Regions from separate parts of the Pseudomonas sp. PVC-3-1 genome, predicted to be linked through region 1. Evidence: predicted binding sites of a transcription regulator. Region 1 holds the regulator's gene; each other region holds the start of a gene.
The links. The regulator LexA, encoded in region 1, represses DNA repair genes until DNA is damaged. The targets are predictions, from matches to a motif close to CTGTNTNNNNANACAG.
Positions count from the first base shown of each region.

Region 1 (6,926 bases):
GAAACCACCCTGGAAAGCCTGGCGGCCCTGAAGCCGGCGTTCAACCCGAAAGGTGGCACCGTGACCGCGGGTACTTCCTCGCAGATCACCGACGGCGCTTCCTGCATGATCGTCATGAGCGCCCAGCGCGCCCAGGACCTCGGCGTGCAGCCGATGGCCGTGGTTCGCGCCATGGCCGTGGCAGGCGTTGATCCGGCGATCATGGGCTACGGTCCGGTTCCGTCGACCAACAAGGCGCTCAAGCGCGCTGGCCTGACCATCAACGACATCGACTTCTTCGAGCTCAACGAAGCCTTCGCCGCACAGGCCCTGCCGGTGCTGAAGGACCTCAAGATCCTCGACAAGATGGAAGAGAAGGTCAACCTGCACGGCGGCGCCATCGCCCTGGGTCACCCGTTCGGCTGCTCCGGTGCGCGTATCTCCGGCACCCTGCTGAACGTGATGAAGCAGAACAGTGGCACCCTGGGCGTGTCCACCATGTGCGTGGGCCTCGGTCAGGGCATCACCACCGTCTTCGAACGCGTCTAAGCTTTTGTCGATGGGAGAGCCGGGGCCTTGTGCCCCGGCTTTCGTTTTTGTCAGGTGGGGATTGCCCGGCGACCGCGCAATCAGCACAATCGCCGCCTTTTGGCCGGCCGAGGGAGAACCGACATGCACTTGCAGCCCGGACTGTATCGACATTACAAGGGACAGCAGTACCGCGTGCTCGGTGTCGCCCGGCATTCGGAGACCGAGGAAGAGCTGGTGATCTACCAGGCGCTGTACGGTGAATTCGGTCTCTGGGTGCGCCCGCTGAGCATGTTTACCGAAGCGGTGGAAGTGAACGGAGAACGGCTTCCGCGCTTTGCTCTGGTGAGCGCCGAGAACGATCCGTTGGGTCTTTCGACTGGTCCGTCCGGCGAAACCCAAGCTTGACCTTGGCGCGACCGCCACTATATATAGCGGTGCCGCTCCTAGCTCCTCCCTCCTTATAAATTCATCTTTTCGACGCAGGAATCTTCCGATCCATGGGTAAATCGCTGGTCATCGTGGAATCACCGGCCAAGGCCAAGACCATCAACAAGTACCTGGGCAACCAGTACGTGGTGAAGTCGAGCATCGGCCACATCCGCGACCTGCCCACCAGTGGCTCGTCTGCGTCGAAGGAGCCTGCGGCGAAAGCGCGCAAGACCGCTTCGGAAGCGCCGGCCCTGTCGCCCAAGGAAAAGGCCAAGCGCCAGCTCGTCACCCGCATGGGTGTCGACCCGGAGCACGGCTGGAAGGCCAAGTACGAGATCCTGCCCGGCAAGGAAAAGGTGATCGAGGAACTGCGCCGTCTGGCCAAGGATGCCGACACCATTTATCTCGCAACCGACTTGGACCGCGAAGGGGAGGCCATTGCCTGGCACCTGCGCGAGGCCATCGGCGGCGACGACTCGCGCTACAAGCGCGTGGTCTTCAACGAAATTACCAAGAAGGCCATCCAGGAGGCCTTCTCCCAGCCCGGCGAGCTGGATATCAACCGCGTGAATGCCCAACAGGCGCGTCGCTTCCTCGATCGCGTGGTGGGCTACATGGTCTCGCCGCTGCTGTGGGCCAAGATCGCCCGCGGCCTGTCCGCTGGCCGCGTGCAATCCGTTGCCGTGAAACTGGTGGTCGAGCGTGAGCGCGAGATCCGCGCCTTCGTCCCGGAAGAGTACTGGGAAGTGCACGCCGACCTCGGCACGCCGAAAAACGACAAGGTCCGCTTCGAAGTCGTGCGCGAGAAGGGCGAAGCCTTCAAGCCGCTGAACGAAGCCCAGGCCACTGCTGCCCTGGAGAAGCTCAAGGCGTCCAGCTACAGCATCGCCAAGCGCGAAGACAAGCCGACTTCCAGCAAGCCCTCGGCGCCGTTCATCACCTCCACCCTGCAGCAGGCTGCGAGCAACCGCCTGGGCTTCGGGGTGAAGAAGACCATGATGATGGCCCAGCGTCTCTACGAAGCTGGCTACATCACCTATATGCGTACCGACTCGACCAACCTGTCGGCCGACGCCATCGACATGGTGCGCGGCTTCATCGACAGCGAGTTCGGCAAGAAATACCTGCCGGCCAAGCCTAACTTCTACTCCAGCAAGGAAGGCGCCCAGGAAGCGCACGAGGCGATTCGTCCTTCCGACGTCAACCTGCGTCCGACCCAGCTGTCGGGCATGGAGCGCGACGCCGAGCGCCTGTACGACCTGATCTGGCGCCAGTTCGTGGCCTGCCAGATGCCGCCGGCCGAGTACCTGTCCACCACCGTCAGCGCCGCTGCCGGTGACTTCGAGCTGCGCGCCAAGGGCCGTATCCTCAAGTTCGACGGTTACACCAAGGTGCTGCCGCAGCAGAGCAAGCCGGGCGAGGACGATGTCCTGCCGGAAATGAACCAGGGCGATGCCATGAAGCTGCTCAAGCTCGATCCGAGCCAGCACTTCACCAAGCCGCCGGCGCGCTTCTCCGAAGCCAGCCTGGTCAAGGAACTGGAAAAGCGCGGTATCGGCCGTCCGTCCACCTACGCGGCGATCATCTCCACCATCCAGGAGCGCGGCTACGTCACCACCCACAACCGCCGCTTCTACGCGGAGAAAATGGGCGACATCGTCACTGACCGCCTCAACGAGAGCTTCTCCAACCTCATGGACTACGGCTTCACCGCCGGCATGGAAGAGAACCTCGATGACGTGGCTCAGGGTGAGCGCGACTGGAAAAACGTGCTGGACGAGTTCTACGGCGACTTCCGCAAGAAGCTCGACCTGGCCGAAGCCTCCAACGATGGCATGCGCGCCAACCAGCCGACCCTGACCGACATCCCCTGCCGCGAGTGCGGCCGGCCGATGATGATCCGTACCGCGTCCACCGGCGTGTTCCTCGGCTGCTCGGGCTACAGCCTGCCACCCAAAGAGCGCTGCAAGGCGACCGTGAACCTGATTCCGGGCGACGAAATCGCCGCGGATGACGAGGGCGAGTCCGAATCCCGCGTATTGCGCGGCAAGCATCGTTGCCCGATCTGCAGCACCGCCATGGATGCGTATCTGGTCGACGAAAAACGCAAGCTGCACATCTGCGGCAACAACCCCGATTGCGCCGGCTACGAGATCGAGGAAGGCCAGTACCGCATCAAGGGCTACGAAGGCCCGAGCCTGGAATGCGACAAGTGCGGCAGCGAGATGCAGCTCAAGACCGGCCGCTTCGGCAAGTTCTTCGGTTGCACCAACCCGACCTGCAAGAACACCCGCAAGCTGCTGAAGAGCGGCGAGCCCGCGCCGCCGAAGATGGACGCCATCCGCATGCCGGAACTCAAGTGCGAGAAGGTGGACGATATCTACGTACTGCGTGACGGTGCTTCCGGCCTGTTCCTGGCCGCCAGCCAGTTCCCGAAGAACCGCGAGACCCGTGCTCCGCTGGTTGCCGAGCTGGTGCCGCACAAGGAAGAACTGGATCCGAAGTACCACTTCCTGCTCTCCGCTCCGGCGAAAGACCCGGATGGCCGCCCGGCGGTGATCCGCTTCAGCCGCAAGACCAAGGAGCAGTACGTGCAGTCCGAGGTCGACGGCAAGCCTACTGGCTGGCGTGCGTTCTTCGACGGCGGCAAGTGGAAGGTCGAAGACAAGCGCTGATGGAAGGCGCGCCCCGCTGAGGCGGGGCGTGCTTATACTGCCGAAGTCGACTGCAGAGGGCCTGGTCATGGCGAACGAACTCTATACCCGCACCAACCAGAAGCTGTTCTTCGCCGGCCTGGCCCTGGAAGCCTGGCGCAGCGCCGAAGCCGCGCGCGCGATGAACGCCCAGGCGCGTATCCAGGCCGAGCGCGAAGCGGCGCTGTTCCATCTCTACGGAGCGGTGCTGGGCGTGGCCCATGAAATCGCCGGCTACTACCGCCTGCCCCAGGCCGGTGCGCCGCGCGTCGATATCCTGCTGAACGCCCAGGTGCTGGCTGCCGCTCCGAGCCCGGAGCTGGCGGAAATGGTCGAACTGGCGCAATCGCCGGAAGCCTGGCTGGGCCGCCTGTTGGCTGCCTATGCCGAGCTGTTCCAGCCGCCGAGCGAGCCGAAGAAAGCCAAGGTCGATCCCACTCAGCCGCTGATCCAGGCGATCAATGTCGACGATGAAGCGCCTACCGCGTTGGGCAATGACGAGCTGGAGGCCTGGCGCAAATCCATCAAGGAGTTGGTGCTGCGCTTCCGCGCATCGCTCACCGAGCTCTGATCCCTGCCTCACGGCGTGCCGGCCTTCCGGTCGGTCCGCGCAAGCTTTGGCTAGGGTGTAGCGAATGTGGCTGTTACACTACGCGTTCTGCTGTGGAGAACGTCGCTATGCCAACCTCATTTCTGGAAATTGTCGAGCTGCCTGACGGGCGCATTGTGCTGCGTCGTGCGGACGAGGAGGAGGCGCTGGTGACCCTGGAGTTCTCTGCCGATGCCAAGGGCTTCCTGCAGGGCCAACACATCGAGATCGCCAAGGCGATGTTCAATGTCGGTGTACAGATGGCTGGTCGTCTCGCCGAAGGTGGCGACATGAGCATGGACGACGAAGGCCCTCGCGTCCTGCACTGAGTTCTTCCGCTTCGCCGCGTTCGCGGCGAAGCTTCTCGCTCCAATCAACCCAGACGAATATTCAGGCTCTGCGCCTGGCCGGCGACGGCAGCGCGGGACAGTTGCGTGCGCGCTTTCGCGCTGAGGTTCAGCCAGCTCACTACGGTGTGGCTGTTGCCCAGACGCAGCGCTTCGCAGGCCAGCGCATGCGCTGCGGCCTGATCGCGGGCCGGCAGCAGCAGGATGCCCTGGCGGTTCAGGCCGGCCTTGCGCAGCCAGTCCGGCGTCAGGCTGGACGGCGGGGCGATCAGGGTCAGCCAGCGCGAGTCACTTTCCTCGCTCAGTTCGCGGAGCATCGGCGCCAGTAACATCAGGCATTGGCCGGGGAGGCCGCGCAGAGCAATTTCGCTGAAGGCGCTTTCATCGGCGATGGGCTCTTCTTCCATCAGCTCCGGGAGCAGGGGAGCAGTACCGCTTGCCCAGAGTGCTTCCTGGAACAGCGGGAGTTGCGGCAGGTTCTGCGGCTGCGGGTACTGCATGGATGTCTCCTGTTAGCGACGGATCACGCCGACGCTCAAGCCTTCGATGACCAGTTCCTGTTCCTTGAGATCGACCTCGATGGGGGCGAACTCCGGGTTCTCGGCAAGCAGCCAGACCTTGCTGCCTTCGCGCTTGAAGCGCTTCACCGTTACCTCTTCACCCAGGCGGGCAACCACGATCTGGCCGTTACGCGCCTCGCGGGTGACATGCACGGCGAGCAGGTCGCCATCCATGATGCCGACGTCCTTCATGCTCTGGCCGCGCACACGCAGCAGATAGTCGGCCGGCGGGTTGAAGAAGGTGGGGTTGATCCGACAGGTGTCGTCGACGTTCTGCTCGGCGAGGATCGGCGCGCCAGCGGCGACGCGGCCGATGATCGGCAATTCGTCGTCGTTGGCGGCAGTCTTGGGCTCGAAGCCGGGGATGCGAATGCCACGGGAGGCGCCCGGGGTCATTTCGATGGCGCCTTTGCGGGCGAGGGCCTTCAGGTGCTCCTCGGCAGCATTGGGCGACTTGAAGCCGAGCTCCTGGGCGATTTCCGCGCGGGTGGGCGGGTAGCCGTTGGCTTCCAGGCAGCGTTTGATGAAGGCGAGGATCTCGGCTTGGCGCGGCGTGAGCTTCAGCATGTCCATACTCTGGCTTTTTATACAGTGCCTGGGATTATATACAGTGATGGCGGGCTGGCAATGCTTTTATTGGTCGCGGCTGTCGGTGGAACGTTCGTGCATGTAACCTTTGGTCTTTGGCAAGCGTCTTGCTGTCTTCTTATTTAGGATAAGTACGGTGTCTCGTCGCATTGCCATGATATTGGTAACAATCCATCGCACTTTGCTTGACAATACAAGACGCTGAAACGTATGTTTCAAACAAGTGTTTGTCAGGCGGAGTAGCCATGGCCCAGTCGGAAACCGTCGAACGCATCCTGGATGCTGCGGAACAGTTGTTCGCGGAGAAAGGCTTCGCCGAAACTTCTTTGCGTCTGATCACCAGCAAGGCGGGGGTGAACCTCGCGGCGGTGAACTATCACTTCGGCTCGAAGAAGGCGTTGATCCAGGCAGTCTTCTCGCGCTTCCTCGGCCCGTTCTGCGCCAGCCTTGAAAAGGAACTGGATCGCCGCCAGGCCAAGCCCGATGCGCCGCGCGCCACCCTGGAAGAGCTGCTGGAGCTGCTCGTGGTCCAGGCCATGGCGGTGAAGCCTCGTAGCGGCAACGACCTGTCGATCTTCATGCGCCTGCTGGGTCTGGCCTTCAGCCAGAGCCAGGGCCATCTGCGCAAGTACCTCGAAGAGGTCTACGGCAAGGTGTTCCGCCGCTACATGCTGCTGGTGCATGAATCCGCGCCGCGCCTGCCGCCGCTGGAGCTGTTCTGGCGCGTGCACTTCATGCTGGGTACCGCCGTGTTCAGCATGTCCGGCATCAAGGCACTGCGCGCCATGGCCGAGAACGATTTCGGCGTGAACACTTCCATCGAGCAGGTGATGCGCCTGATGGTGCCGTTCCTTGCTGCCGGCATGCGTGCCGATAGCGGTGTGAGCGATCCGTCGCTGGCCGGTGCCCAGCTCAAGCCGCGCACCAAGTCGAGCGCCGCACAGGCTCCCGCCAAGGTCTGATCCGGGCCCGGCTTCGCGCTGGGCTGCGTCGGTCCGATCGGCTACAGTAGCCGGCCATGGCTGATCTTGATCTTCTCCATATCTCCCTTGCTGACCAGATGCTCTACGGCTTTGCCGCGGGGCGTCTTGTCTTGCGTGTTCCGGTATCCAGCGCCGCCAACGGCGCGGGGGAGCGCAACGGCTCCGGCTGCACACCGCGCGGCTTGCACCAGGTCCGTGCGCGTATTGGCGAGGGCTTGCCCAAAGGT
Region 1 is NZ_CM172023.1:3,100,928-3,107,853, forward strand. It holds gene fadA (acetyl-CoA C-acyltransferase FadA) at 1-528, shown strand, start outside; gene AC2T4A_RS14580 (DUF1653 domain-containing protein) at 652-915, shown strand; gene topA (type I DNA topoisomerase) at 1,008-3,614, shown strand; gene AC2T4A_RS14590 (DUF6586 family protein) at 3,682-4,203, shown strand; gene AC2T4A_RS14595 (hypothetical protein) at 4,311-4,550, shown strand; gene sulA (SOS-induced cell division inhibitor SulA) at 4,595-5,068, opposite strand; gene lexA (transcriptional repressor LexA) at 5,081-5,695, opposite strand; gene AC2T4A_RS14610 (TetR/AcrR family transcriptional regulator) at 5,962-6,678, shown strand; gene AC2T4A_RS14615 (L,D-transpeptidase family protein) at 6,735-6,926, shown strand, end outside.

Region 2 (6,926 bases), 1.6 Mb from region 1:
GCGACGGAACACGTACTGGATGACTTCCTCGCGGCGGTCGTGCTCGAAGTCGACGTCGATATCCGGCGGCTCGTTGCGTTCGCGGGAGATGAAGCGTTCGAACAACAGGTGCACGTGCTCGCGGGTCGGGTCCAGTTCGGTAATGCCGAGGGCGAAGCAGACCACCGAGTTGGCCGCCGAGCCACGCCCCTGGCAGAGGATTCTCTGTGTGCGGGCGAAGGCGACGATGTCGTAGACCGTAAGGAAGTAGCTGTCGTACTTCAGCTCGGCGATCAGTGCCAGTTCATCTTCGACGCGTTTGCGAACGGCGGGGGTGGCACCGTCTTTCCAGCGTTGCAGGATGCCTTCCTCGGTCTTTTCCCGCAGCCAGGTGGTGGGCGTGTGGCCTTCGGGCACCAACTCGCGGGGGTATTGGTAATCCAGTTGACCGAGATCGAAGGTGCAACGCTCGGCGATCTTCACCGTCTCCGCCAGCAGTTCGGCTGGATAGATCGCCGCCAGCGCCTCTTTCGGTCGCAGATGCCGTTCGCCATTGGGATACAGGTACTGACCGGCCTCGTGCACCGGCAGGTGCTGGCGGATGGCGGTCATGCAGTCCTGCAGGGCGCGGCGGCCGCGGATGTGCATATGCACGTCGCCGCAGGCCACGGCGGGAATCTCCAGGCGAGCAGCCTGGCTCTGCAGGTCGCGCAGCCTGCCGGCGTCGTCCGGGCCCTTGTGCAGTTCGACGCCCAGCCAGAGGCGTTGAGGAAAGCGCTCGCGCAGCCAGAGGCCGTCGTCGTCCTGGTCGTCTTGCGGCAGCCAGATCGCCAGCAGATGGTCGAGATTGCCGTCGAAGTCCGAGCGTACCAGGCGATAGCTTCCCTTTTCGGCGCGTCGGCGGGCGTGGGTGATGAGGCGACAGAGGTTCTCGTAACCCGTGAGGTTCTCGGCCAGCAGCACCAGCTTCGGGCCTTGCGAGAGGCTCAGTTCGCTGCCGGTGATCAGCGGCAGCTCGTGTTCCTTCGCCGCCTGCCAGGCACGGACGATGCCGGCGAGGCTGCATTCGTCGGTGATCGCCAGGGAGCGGTAGCCCAGCTTCTTCGCTCGCCCGAACAGCTCGTCGGCACTGGAGGCCCCACGCTGGAAGCTGAAGTTGGACAGGCAGTGCAGCTCGGCGTAGCCGATGCCTTGATCCGGCGTGCTCATGCAAACCAGCCGTGCAGCAGCAGTGGCCCATCGTCGCCCACCGGGCGGAACACCCAGGCGCGCTGGCCGCTGCGGGTGCGTACCTGGTAGTAGTCGCGGCGGATGTCCTCGCCGTCCCACCAGCCGGATTCGATGCGCTCGGGGCCTGCCAGCAGGGTCGGAGCGAACTCGCGTAGTGGCTGGGGCTCCGCCAGCAGCCAGCCGGGGCGCGGAATGTCGGCGACTTGCGGGTGCGGGGTGGACTGCTCCTGCCAGGCACGCTCCGGACGGTGGTCGGCGCGAGCACCGAGACTGTGCACGGCGTCGTCGCCGAGCCGCGCGCGCAGGCGCTCGCGCAGTTGTTCCCAGGGCTGCGATTGCTGCGGGCGGTCGTCGAACAGCTCACGGTGTTGCGGCACGAAGGGCGGCAGGTCGTCGGCGATGAGTCGCACGCTGTGAACCGCGGCGCGCAATTGCAGTTGTTCCAGACGACCCCGACTCAGTTCGAAGAGCATGGCCGCCTCGCGCTCGGCGCTGAGCAGGCCGACGGGCATCTGCGTGTCGCTGCCTTCGTGGTGTTCCAGATGGAGGATGAAGCGCTGCACGCCGCTGTCGCGCCCGGCGAGGAAGGCGGCGAGATCGGCGGTCAGGCGGCGCAGCGGGAACAGCAGTGCCTGGGTGGATTCCACGTCGAAGTTCAGTTCGATGCGCGATTCGAAGCGATCTGGCGGCCGGTAGAACTCCAGGGCCAACGGCCGTTGGCCGAGCAAGGTGTCGACCTGCCGCAGCACCTGTGGTGGGAAGCGCCGGGCCAGGCTTTCGCGGGGCAGGGCGAGCAGTTGCTGCAAGTTGCGCAGGCCCATGCGGCTCAGCGAGGTGGCGGCATCGCGCTCCAGGCCAAGGCGCTCCAGCGGCATCCTGCCCAGGTACTGGCGCAACTGGTCGTTGTCGTGGATCGCCAGGCCGTCGTGGCCATTGGCGAGGATGCGTGCGGCCGCCGGGTTGGGCGCAGCGGTGATGCGGTGGCGGAAGCCCAGCCCGTTCAGCTCCTCACGCAGACGAGCTTCGAAGCGTGGCCAGGGGCCGAACAGCTGCAGGCTGGACTGCACCTCCAGCAGCAGCGCGCGCGGGTAATGCTGGCTGACTTGCGAGCTGAATCCGTAAGCCCAGGCAGCCAGCAGGTTCTGCCCGTGCTGCACTTCACGCAGGTCGTACTCGGCGGTTTCGAAATCGCGACTCAGTGCGTGGGCGGCGGTGAGCGACTGGCCAGGTTTGAGGCCCAGCGCCCGCGCCGCCGGGTTCACCGCCTGCAGCACACGGCGTTGGGTTGGCCCGGCGAGCAGTGCCAGGGCGGCGTCCGGCTCGGGACGACCACGGAGCACGCCGTCCATCGCCAGTTGCGGCAGGAGAATGCAGGCCCAGAGCATGCTGGCCTCAGTGCCAGGGCAGCGGAATAGGCCGCGCCGGCGCCAGGCCGCCACGGCACTTGAGTACGCGCAACTGCGCCGGGTTGGCGTCCAGCGCCAGGCGCAACGCGGCGGGCGACGGGTTGAGCGCTTCACGCTGCGAGCGGTAGGCGATAGCCAGGGTCTGCCCGGTTTCGGCGGCTACCTGCAAGCGACGCAGGGCGCGGTCGTCGGCCTGCTGCGGCCAGCACAGTACGGCGCCGCAGCTGCCCGAACGCAGACACTGTTCGGCGGCCCAGAGCGCATCACGGCCACTGGCCTGGACGATGGCGAGCTGGTTCAGAGCAACGCCGGCGGCCTGCCAGGCGGCCGGATAGGGCACATGGGGCGGTGCGACCAGCACGATGCGCTCGCCTGCTGCGCTGAGTCGCGCAAGGGTCGGCCAGACCAGTTGCAGTTCGCCGGTGCCTTCGGCAGCCAGGAGAATTTCACTGAGCGCCGCTTCCGGCCAGCCGCCGCTGGGCAGGGCTGCGTCCAGCGATGCATGACCGGTGGGCTGCTGGCTGGGTGGCAGCCCCTGGGGCTGGCCCTTCCAGACCTGGCGCTGGTGAAACAGGGTATCGAGTGCGACCACGCTACCCATCACGGCCTCCCGGCCGGCAAGCGGCGACAGTCATGCGCCCGGTGGCAGGGCCGGGGGAGGGGGATGGGGTGGCAGGGCATGGGATAGCTCGAATAATGCTGTATGGATATACAGTTTATCCGGTGGAAAGGCGCCGTCAATGGCGGTTGGTCTGGAGTCTTCTGTAAGAGCGGACTCCGTCCGCGATTATCCGATCCCACGGCCGAGATCGGCAGAGATCAAAGGAAAAGCCCCCGAATCGGGGGCTTTTCCTTTATAGCAGCGCGATTGATCAGCCAATCAGCTCGCGCACCCGATACCACGCCATGCCTAGCGCCAGCAGCGGCGAGCGCAGCAGCTTGCCGCCGGGGAAGGTCAGGTGGGGCACGGCGCTGAACAGGTCCAGCCCCTTGCTCTCGCCCTGGTGGATGGCCTCGGCGAGCAGCTTGGCCGACCAGTGCGTGACGTTCAGCCCGTGGCCGGAATAGCCCTGAGCGAAGTACACATTGGGATGCGACTTCAGCCGGCCGACCTGGGGGAAGCGGTTGGCGGTGATGCCGATCATGCCACCCCACTGGTAGTCGAGCTTCACCTGTTCCAGTTGCGGGAACACCTTGAGCACCTTCGGCCGCATGTAGGCGCCGATGTCCGCCGGGTCGCGCCCGGAGTAGTGACAGGCGCCGCCGAACAGCAGGCGGCGGTCGGCCGTCAGGCGGTAGTAGTCCAGTCCCACTTTCTGGTCGCACAGCGCCATATTCTGCGGGATCAGCTGTGCCGCCAGTTCCTCGGACAGCGGCTCGGTGGCCACCACGTAGCTGCCGGCGGGGAGCACCTTGCCGGTGAGCTTGGGTTCCAGCTCCTCCAGGTGCGCATTGCAGCCCAGCACCAGGGTCTTCGCCAGTACGCGGCCCTGCGCACAGTGCACGACAGCGGTCGCACCGTGCTCGATACGCAGCACCGGGCTCTGTTCGAAGATCTGCGCGCCGAAGGCCTTGGCCGCGCGGGCTTCGCCCTTCACCAGGTCGAGCGGGTGCAGGTGGCCCGAGCCCATGTCGACGTGTCCGCCGGCGTAGCAGTCGCTGGCGACCACTTCGCGCATGCGCTCCGGCGGCACCAGCCGGGTCTCGTGCGGGTAGTCCGAGGTGCTCAGCGACTCCTGCTCGCGGACCATGGCGGCGTATTGCGCCGGGGTATTGGCCAGCTCGCAGAAGCCCCAGCGCAGGTCGCACTCAATATCCAGCTCACGGATGCGTTCGGCGACCAGGGCCACCGAATCGACACCCGCCTGCTCTAGATACTGCACGCCTTCTTCGCCGACGTACTTGGCGAAGCCGCTGACGTCGTGGCCGATGCCACGGATCAGCTGCCCGCCATTGCGCCCGCTGGCGCCCCAGCCGATGCGCCGGGCTTCCAGCAGCACCACGGAGTGGCCACGCCGGGCCAGCTCCAGGGCTGCGTTCACGCCGGTGAAGCCGCCGCCGATCACGCAGACGTCCGCCCGCACATCCCCCGTGAGGGAAGGGTAATGCTGACGGTCGCGGGCGGTCGCGGCGTAATAGGACGCGGCGTGCTCCTCGGTGTGCTTCATGGGACTGTCTCGTTTCATTGGTTGAACTTGATCTTGCTCCAGCTGCGGGTCATCAGGCGCATGATCTTGGGCGGCGGCGCCTTGGCGATGTACAGCTTGTCGAGCACGGCCTGGCTCGGGTAGACCTCGGGGTTGTTCTGCATTTCCTCGGGCAGCAGGGTCTTGGCGTCAGCGTTGGCGCTGGGGTAGCCGACGTACTCGCTGATGCCGGCGATCACCTTCGGATCGAGGATGTAGTTGATGAACGCCAGGGCCTGTTCCGGATGGCCGGCATCCGAGGGGATCGCCATCAGGTCGAACCACAGGTTCGCGCCTTCCTTGGGAATGCTGTAGGCGATCTCGATGCCGTTCTTGGCTTCCTTGGCCCGCGCTGCCGCCTGGAACACGTCGCCGGAGTAGCCGAAGGCCACGCAGATGTTGCCGTTGGCCAGGTCCGAGATGTACTTGGACGAGTGGAAGTAGGTGACGTACGGACGCACCGCCACCAGCTTGGCCTCGGCCTTGGGGTAGTCCGCCGGGTTGGTGCTGTTGGGGTCCAGGCCCAGGTAGTTGAGCACCGAGGGGATCATCTCGTCGGGCGAGTCCATGAAGGCCACGCCGCACGCGCTGAGCTTCTTGATGTTCTCCGGCTCGAACAGCACGGACCACGAATCGATCTTGTCGACGCCCAGCACCTGCTTGACCTTGGCGACGTTGTAGCCGATGCCGTTGGTGCCCCACAGGTAGGGCACCGAATGCTTGTTGCCCGGGTCGTTCTGTTCCAGCAGCTTGAGCAGCGTCGGGTCCAGGTGCTTCCAGTTCGGCAGCTTGCTGCGGTCGAGTTCGAGGAACACGCCGGCCTGCACCTGGCGGGTCAGGAAGTGGTTGGATGGCACCACCACGTCGTAACCGGAGCGGCCCGCCAGCAGCTTGCCTTCCAGGGTCTCGTTGGAGTCGAAGACGTCGTACACCGGCTTGATCCCGGTGGTCTTCTGGAAACCGGCGAGGGTGTCCGGAGCGATGTAGTCGGTCCAGTTGTAGATGCTGACCGTCGGTTCAGCGTGCACGGCCGAGGCCATCATGGCCAGGGCGAAGGGCGCAAGGGTGCGCAGCAGTCTCATGGGGACTCCCGAATTGTTGTTGTGAAGTCGGTTGAGAGGGATCAGACGCTCAGCAGGAGGAACTCGCGCTCCCAGGAACTGATCACCCGCTTGAAGTTCTCGTGCTCGGTGCGCTTCACCGCCACGTAACCCTGCACGAACTTCTCGCCGAGGAATTCCTTGAGCACGGCGCAGTCTTCCATCTGCTGCAGCGCATCCTCGATGGTGATCGGCAGACGCAGGTTGCGGCGCTCGTAGGCGCGGCCCTGGACGGCGGCGCTGGGGTTGATCTGCTCGATCATGCCCAGGTAGCCACAGAGCAGGCTGGCGGCCAGCGCCAGGTAGGGGTTGGCGTCCGCGCCCGGCAGGCGGTTTTCCACGCGCATGGCGATCGGCGGAGCGGCGGGGACGCGCAGACCCACGGTGCGGTTTTCTTCGCCCCATTCGACGTTCACCGGCGCGGAAGTGTCCGGCAGGAAGCGGCGGAAGGAGTTCACGTTGGGCGCGAACATCGGCAGCACTTTCGGGATGTACTTCTGCAGGCCGCCGATGTAGTGCAGGAACAGCTGGCTCATGGAGCCGTCTTCGGCGGCGAAGATATTCTTGCCGGTGGCAATGTCCAGCACGCTCTGGTGAATGTGCATGGCGCTGCCGGGCTCGTCGGTGATCGGCTTGGCCATGAAGGTGGCGCTGACGTCATGCTTGAGCGCGGCTTCGCGCATGGTGCGCTTGAACACGATGATCTGGTCGGCCAGGCTCAGCGCGTCGCCGTGACGGAAGTTGATTTCCATCTGCGCCGGGCCGTCCTCGTGGATCAGCGTGTCCAGGTCCAGGCCCTGCAGTTCGCACCAGTCGTAGACGTCTTCGAACAGCGGGTCGAATTCGTTGGCGGCGTCGATGGAGAAGCTCTGGCGACCGCTTTCCGGGCGGCCGGAGCGGCCGACGGGGGCTTCCAGCGGGAAGTCCGGGTCGCTGCTGCGCTTGGTCAGGTAGAACTCCATTTCCGGCGCAACGACGGGGCTCCAGCCCTTGTCGGCGTACAGCTTGAGCACGCGCTTCAAGAC
Region 2 is NZ_CM172023.1:4,730,812-4,737,737, reverse strand. It holds gene AC2T4A_RS21820 (error-prone DNA polymerase) at 1-1,188, opposite strand, end outside; gene AC2T4A_RS21815 (Y-family DNA polymerase) at 1,185-2,594, opposite strand; gene imuA (translesion DNA synthesis-associated protein ImuA) at 2,602-3,216, opposite strand; gene AC2T4A_RS21805 (NAD(P)/FAD-dependent oxidoreductase) at 3,488-4,783, opposite strand; gene AC2T4A_RS21800 (polyamine ABC transporter substrate-binding protein) at 4,798-5,883, opposite strand; gene AC2T4A_RS21795 (glutamine synthetase family protein) at 5,925-6,926, opposite strand, start outside.
Region 2: a site for LexA is predicted at 3,315-3,330, ahead of imuA (translesion DNA synthesis-associated protein ImuA). Genes of this name have one in related genera too.

Region 3 (6,926 bases), 1.2 Mb from region 1:
GCCCATGATAAACCGCACTTGGCGCCGGGTCATTCCGGGCTTCAACTGGTCTATCATGTCCTGCGTTACAACGTTGCCCTGCTGGATATCGATCTTGTAGACCCCCGGGAACGAGCAACCGGCGAGTGCGGCGAGTCCCAGCCCGAAAGCGAGACTGGTCAGCATGAGCTTGGCGTTTTGCATCAAGGGGTGACTTCCACTATCTTGGCTGAGCGACGAAATCCCGATCATACCTGTATTGAGAGATGCTGCGAAGCATTCCGCGCCGAGAAAGCACACATGGTTGAAAATAGCGAACTGCGCAAAGCCGGACTGAAGGTCACACTGCCGCGCGTCAAGATCCTCCAGATGCTCGATTCCGCCGAGCAGCGCCACATGAGCGCAGAGGATGTTTACAAAGCGCTGATGGAGGCGGGTGAGGACGTTGGTCTGGCCACTGTCTACCGCGTCCTGACCCAGTTCGAAGCCGCCGGCCTGGTGGTGCGCCACAACTTCGATGGCGGCCATGCCGTCTTCGAACTGGCCGACAGCGGTCACCATGACCACATGGTCTGCGTCGATACCGGCGAAGTCATCGAGTTCATGGACTCGGAAATCGAGAAGCGCCAGAAGGAGATCGTCAAGGAGCGCGGCTTCGAGCTCGTCGATCACAATCTGGTGCTCTACGTGCGCAAGAAGAAATAAGCGTACGCAGATGCAAAGGCGGCGACCCTCGGGTCGCCGTTTTCGTTTGGGGCTTCCATGCAGGAGCGAGCTTGCTCGCGAACAAAATTCCCGGTTGCCTCAGGGCCAAGCAGTTCGCGAGCGAGCTCGCTCCTACAGGTCAGTTCTGGACTGCGGAATCGACCATCTTGCGAGCGTGGGCCAGGGATTCCTTGGTCAGGTCGACGCCGCCGAGCATGCGGGCGATTTCTTCGATGCGCTCGGACTTCTTCAGGTTGGCCACGGCGGTACGGGTTTCGCTGGTGTCGCGGTCCTTGTGGACGAACAGGTGCTGGTGTCCCTGTGCCGCGACTTGCGGCAAATGGGTGACCGTCAGCACCTGGCCGCGATCGCCCAGGCGGCGCAGCAGTTGGCCGACGACTTCGGCGGTGGGGCCGCCGATGCCGACGTCCACCTCGTCAAAGACCAGCGTGGGAGTGCGTGAGGTCTGCGCGGTGATCACCTGGATCGCCAGGCTGATGCGCGACAATTCGCCGCCCGAGGCAACCTTGGCCAGGCCCTTCAGTGGTTGGCCGGGGTTGGCGCTGACGAGGAATTCCAACTGTTCCAGACCATTCACCTGAGGCTCATCGGAAGTGGCGTCGCGCAGTTCGATGGCGAAGCGGCCCCCCGGCATCCCCAGTCGCTGCATCTCCACTTCCACGGCCTTGGCAAGTTGCGGTGCGGCGGTGCGACGAAGCTGGCTGAGCTCTGCGGCCTTCTCCTGGTAATGGCGGGCGTAGGCGGCGAGCTCCTCGCCCAGGCGGTCGACGGCTTCGTCGTCGGCGTTCAGCGCTTCGAGTTCGTCCAGCAGACGCTGCTGCAAATCCTGTAGTTCATGGGGCTGGACGCGGTGTTTGCGCGCGAGGCTATAGATGGTGTCCATCCGCTCTTCCAGTTGCTGAAGGCGCAGGGGGTCGGCGTCGAAGTGGTCGACGAAGCGGTTCAGTTCGCCGATGGCCTCTTCCACCTGGATTTGCGCGCTGGACAGCAGGTTCACCGCTTCGCCCAGCGCGGCGGGCTGGCTCTGGAAAGCGGTGAGGCGGTTGAGGCTGGAGGTCAGCGTCGACAGCACGTTGCCGGCATCGCTCTCGCTGCACAGTTCGACTACTTGGCGGCAGGCGGCGATCAGGCTGCCGGCATTGCTCTGAGTCTTGTGCTCGGCCTCCAGTGACTCCAGTTCGTTGTCGCCCAGGCCGAGGTTTTCCAGCTCTTCCAGCTGATAACTGAGCAACTGGTGGCGGGCGCGCTGCTCTTCGCCGTTGCGCGACAGGCGGTCCAGCTCCTGGCGGGTCTGCTTCCAGCGCTGCGCGGCAAGATGCACCTGGCGCGCCAGGTCCTGACTGCCGGCGTACTCGTCGAGCAGGCGGCGGTGGGTATCGGCCTTGAGCAGCGACTGATGCTCATGCTGGCTGTGGATATCGATCAGCAACTCGCCCAGGTGCTTGAGGTCGCCCAGCGGGCAGGGTGAGCCGTTGATGTAGGCGCGCGAACGGCCTTCGGCGGTGATCACTCGGCGCAGGATGCACGGCCCGTCCTGCTCCAGGTCGCGCTCGGCGAGCCAGTCGCGGGCTTCGGCAATCGCACTGACATCGAAGCTGGCGAGAATGTCTGCCTTGTCGGAGCCGGGGCGCACCACGCCGCTGTCGGCGCGGTCACCGAGGGCGAGGCCGAGGGCGTCGAGCATGATCGACTTGCCGGCGCCCGTCTCGCCGGTGATCACGGTCATGCCGGCGGCGAGCTCGAGATCGAGGTGCTCGACGATGGCGTAGTTGTGCACAGACAGGTGAACCAGCATGGGCGGCGGCTCCGTAGAAATGTCTGGTTATTTATACAGTATTTTCGGCCGCTGGCAATTCTCCTTCGTCGTCTGTGGGGTGCTTGATGTGGGTGCCTTGAGCTTGCCGCCCTTGAAGTCAAAAAAAGGCGCCCCATATAGTCGGCAGAGCCGCGGACCATTGGGTTCGCTTTGTTTTCAAAGGCTTATTTTCTTTTTTAGGAGAGTGGCATGTCTGACGAACAACAGACTCAGGATTCCCAGTTCAACGAGCAGCCGGAAACCGGCGCTACCGGGGACCTGAACGCCCGCGTGCTGGAGCTGGAAGAACAGGTCGCCGCGGCGAAGGATCAAAGCCTGCGTGCCGTCGCTGAATTGCAGAACGTCCGCCGCCGTGCCGAGCAGGACGTGGAGAAGGCGCACAAGTTCGCCCTGGAGAAATTCGCCGGCGACCTGCTGCCGATCGTCGATACCCTCGAGCGCGCGCTGGAGATGTCGAACCCGGAAGACGAAGCAATCAAGCCGATGCGCGAAGGCATCGAGCTGACGCTGAAGATGTTCCACGACACGCTGGCGCGCTACAACCTCGAGCCGGTCGACCCGCACGGCGAGCCGTTCAACCCCGAACACCACCAGGCCATGGCCATGGAAGAGAGCATCCGTCTCGAGCCGGGTAGCGTGGTCAAGGTGTTCCAGAAGGGTTACCTGCTCAACGGTCGCCTGCTGCGTCCGGCCATGGTCGTGGTCAGCAAGGCACCTGAACAAACTCCGCCTTCGATCGACGAGAAGGCTTGAAATCCACCACCCGGTCCCCATCTGGGTAATCAACCGAGCCAAAGACCCGCAACAGGGTCAGCGCGGAATCTAATTTCTGGAGAGTGAAATATGGGCAAAATCATTGGTATCGACCTGGGGACCACCAACTCCTGTGTGTCCATCCTGGAGAACGGTAACGTCAAGGTCATCGAGAACGCCGAAGGCGCTCGTACCACCCCGTCGATCATCGGCTACGCCAACGACGGCGAAATCCTGGTAGGTCAGCCGGCCAAGCGCCAGGCCGTGACCAACCCGACCAACACCCTGTACGCCGTGAAGCGCCTGATTGGCCGTCGCTTCGAAGAAGACGTCGTACAGAAAGACATCAAGATGGTGCCGTACAAGATCGTCAAGGCTGACAATGGCGACGCCTGGGTCGAGGCCAAGGGTCAGAAGATGGCTCCGCCGCAGGTCTCCGCTGAAGTCCTGAAAAAGATGAAGAAGACCGCCGAGGATTACCTGGGCGAGCCGGTCACCGAAGCGGTCATCACCGTTCCGGCCTACTTCAACGACAGCCAGCGTCAAGCCACCAAGGACGCCGGCCGTATCGCCGGTCTGGACGTCAAGCGCATCATCAACGAACCGACCGCGGCCGCGCTGGCCTACGGCCTGGACAAGGCCAAGGGCGACCACACCATCATCGTGTATGACCTGGGCGGCGGTACCTTCGACGTTTCCGTGATCGAGATCGCAGAAGTCGATGGCGAGCACCAGTTCGAAGTACTGGCCACCAACGGCGACACCTTCCTGGGTGGTGAAGACTTCGACCTGCGCCTGATCGATTACCTCGTCGAGGAATTCAAGAAAGAATCCGGCATGGACCTCAAGGGCGACCCGCTGGCCATGCAGCGCCTGAAGGAAGCGGCCGAAAAAGCCAAGATCGAGCTGTCCTCGACCCAGCAGACCGACGTCAACCTGCCGTACGTCACTGCTGACGCCTCCGGCCCGAAACACCTGAACGTCAAGGTTTCCCGCGCCAAGCTGGAATCCCTGGTGGAAGACCTGGTCACCCGTACCATCGAGCCGTGCCGCGTTGCGCTCAAGGACGCAGGCCTGGACGTGTCGAAGATCGACGAAGTGATCCTGGTCGGCGGCCAGACCCGCATGCCGCTGGTGCAGAAGACCGTTGCCGAGTTCTTCGGCAAGGAAGCGCGCAAGGACGTCAACCCGGACGAAGCCGTTGCCATGGGTGCTGCCATCCAGGGCGCCGTACTGGCCGGCGACGTGAAGGACGTGCTGCTGCTCGACGTCACCCCGCTGACCCTGGGTATCGAAACCCTCGGTGGCGTGATGACCGCGCTGATCGACAAGAACACCACCATCCCGACCAAGAAGTCGCAGGTGTTCTCCACTGCCGATGACAACCAGGGCGCCGTGACCATCCACGTTCTGCAGGGCGAGCGCAAGCAAGCCGGCCAGAACAAGTCGCTGGGCAAGTTCGACCTGGCCGACATCCCGCCGGCTCCGCGCGGTGTGCCGCAGATCGAAGTGACCTTCGACATCGACGCCAACGGCATCCTGCATGTGGGCGCCAAGGACAAGGCCACCGGCAAGCAGCAGTCCATCGTGATCAAGGCCTCTTCCGGTCTGTCCGAGGACGAGATCCAGCAGATGGTCCGCGACGCCGAAGCGAATGCCGAGGAAGACCGCAAGTTCGAGGAGTTGGCCGCAGCCCGCAACCAGGGCGACGCGCTGGTTCACGCCACTCGCAAGATGGTCACCGAGGCTGGCGACAAGGCCACTGCCGAGGAGAAGGCTGCCATCGAGAAAGCTCTCGGCGAGCTGGAAGTTGCCGTGAAAGGCGACGACAAGGCCGAGATCGAAGCGAAGATGAACGCGCTGTCCCAGGCGTCCACCCCGCTGGCGCAGAAGATGTACGCCGAACAGCCGCAGCCGGGTGCTGCCGCTCAGGGCGAGGCCGCTGACGACAAGGCTGGCGACGATGTCGTCGACGCCGAGTTCGAAGAGGTCAAGGAGAACAAGTAAGCCGCGTGCTTGCTTCCGCTCCGGCGCACCGACCAGCGTGTCGGTGCGCATGAAACGTCACGCGGGGGCTTGCTCCCGCGTTGGCGTGTCTGGGGGAACGGTTTTTAGAGTGCAGGAAAGTTATGGCCAAACGTGATTTTTACGAGGTACTGGGTGTCGAGCGCGGCGCCAGCGAAGCGGACCTGAAGAAGGCCTATCGCCGGCTCGCCATGAAGTTCCACCCGGACCGCAATCCCGGCGACAAGGAGGCCGAGGATAAATTCAAGGAGGCCAACGAGGCGTACGAGGTCCTGTCCGACGCCAGCAAGCGCGCGGCCTACGACCAGTACGGCCATGCCGGCGTCGACCCGCAGATGGGTGGCGGCGGTGCCGGCTTCGGCGGCGCGAGCTTCTCGGACATCTTCGGCGATGTCTTCAGTGATTTCTTCGGTGGCGGCGGCGGTCGCGGCGGTTCCCGTGGCGGCCCGGCCCGTGGCGCGGACCTGCGCTACACCCTCGATCTCGACCTGGAAGACGCAGTTCGCGGCACCACCGTGACCATTCGCGTTCCCACCCTGGTCGGCTGCAAGACCTGCAGCGGCAGCGGCGCCAAGCCCGGCACCACGCCGGTCACCTGTACCACTTGCGGTGGTATCGGCCAGGTGCGCATGCAGCAGGGCTTCTTCTCGGTGCAGCAGACCTGCCCGCGTTGCCATGGCAGCGGCAAGATGATCACCGACCCCTGTGGTTCCTGCCATGGCCAGGGCCGGGTGGAAGAGCACAAGACCCTGTCGGTGAAAGTGCCGGCCGGCGTCGATACTGGTGACCGCATCCGTCTGACCGGCGAAGGCGAGGCCGGCGCCCATGGTGGCCCGGCGGGCGACCTTTACGTAGTGGTGAACGTGCGCGAGCACGATATCTTCCAGCGCGACGGCAAGCACCTGTACTGCGAGGTACCGATCAGCTTCGCCGATGCCGCCCTGGGTGGCGAGCTGGAAGTGCCGACCCTGGATGGCCGCGTGAAGCTGAAGATTCCCGAGGGTACCCAGACCGGCAAGCTGTTCCGCCTGCGCGGCAAGGGCGTTGCCCCGGTGCGCGGCGGCGGTGCTGGCGACCTGATGTGTCGCGTGGTCGTGGAGACGCCCGTGCAACTGGACAAGCGTCAACGCGAACTCCTTGAAGAGTTCCGCGGTACCCTGCAGGGCAACTCTTCCAATTCGCCCAAGGCCAGTGGCTGGTTCGAGGGCATGAAGCGCTTCTTCGACGATCTATGATGCAGGGCCCCGGCGATGCGAGTCGTCCGGGGCTTTTTTAGCTGGGAGCTGTTTTATATGCGACGTATAGCCGTAATGGGCGCCGCCGGGCGCATGGGCAAGACCCTGATTGAAGCTGTCCAGCAGACCAATGGCAGCGCAGGCCTGACGGCGGCGGTCGACCGCCCGGACAGCACGCTGGTGGGCGCTGACGCGGGCGAACTGGCCGGCCTGGGTCGTATCGGCGTGCCGCTGTCGGGCGACCTGGCCAAGGTGGTCGACGAGTTCGACGTGCTGATCGACTTCACCCACCCGACCGTGACCCTGAAGAACCTGGAAGTCTGCCGTAAGGCCGGCAAGGCCATGGTTATTGGCACCACCGGCTTCTCCGCGGCGGAGAAGGAACTGCTGAA
Region 3 is NZ_CM172023.1:1,949,693-1,956,618, forward strand. It holds gene AC2T4A_RS09005 (outer membrane protein assembly factor BamE) at 1-183, opposite strand, end outside; gene fur (ferric iron uptake transcriptional regulator) at 280-684, shown strand; gene recN (DNA repair protein RecN) at 824-2,500, opposite strand; gene grpE (nucleotide exchange factor GrpE) at 2,711-3,274, shown strand; gene dnaK (molecular chaperone DnaK) at 3,365-5,281, shown strand; gene dnaJ (molecular chaperone DnaJ) at 5,404-6,534, shown strand; gene dapB (4-hydroxy-tetrahydrodipicolinate reductase) at 6,592-6,926, shown strand, end outside.
Region 3: a site for LexA is predicted at 2,524-2,539, ahead of recN (DNA repair protein RecN). Genes of this name have one in related genera too.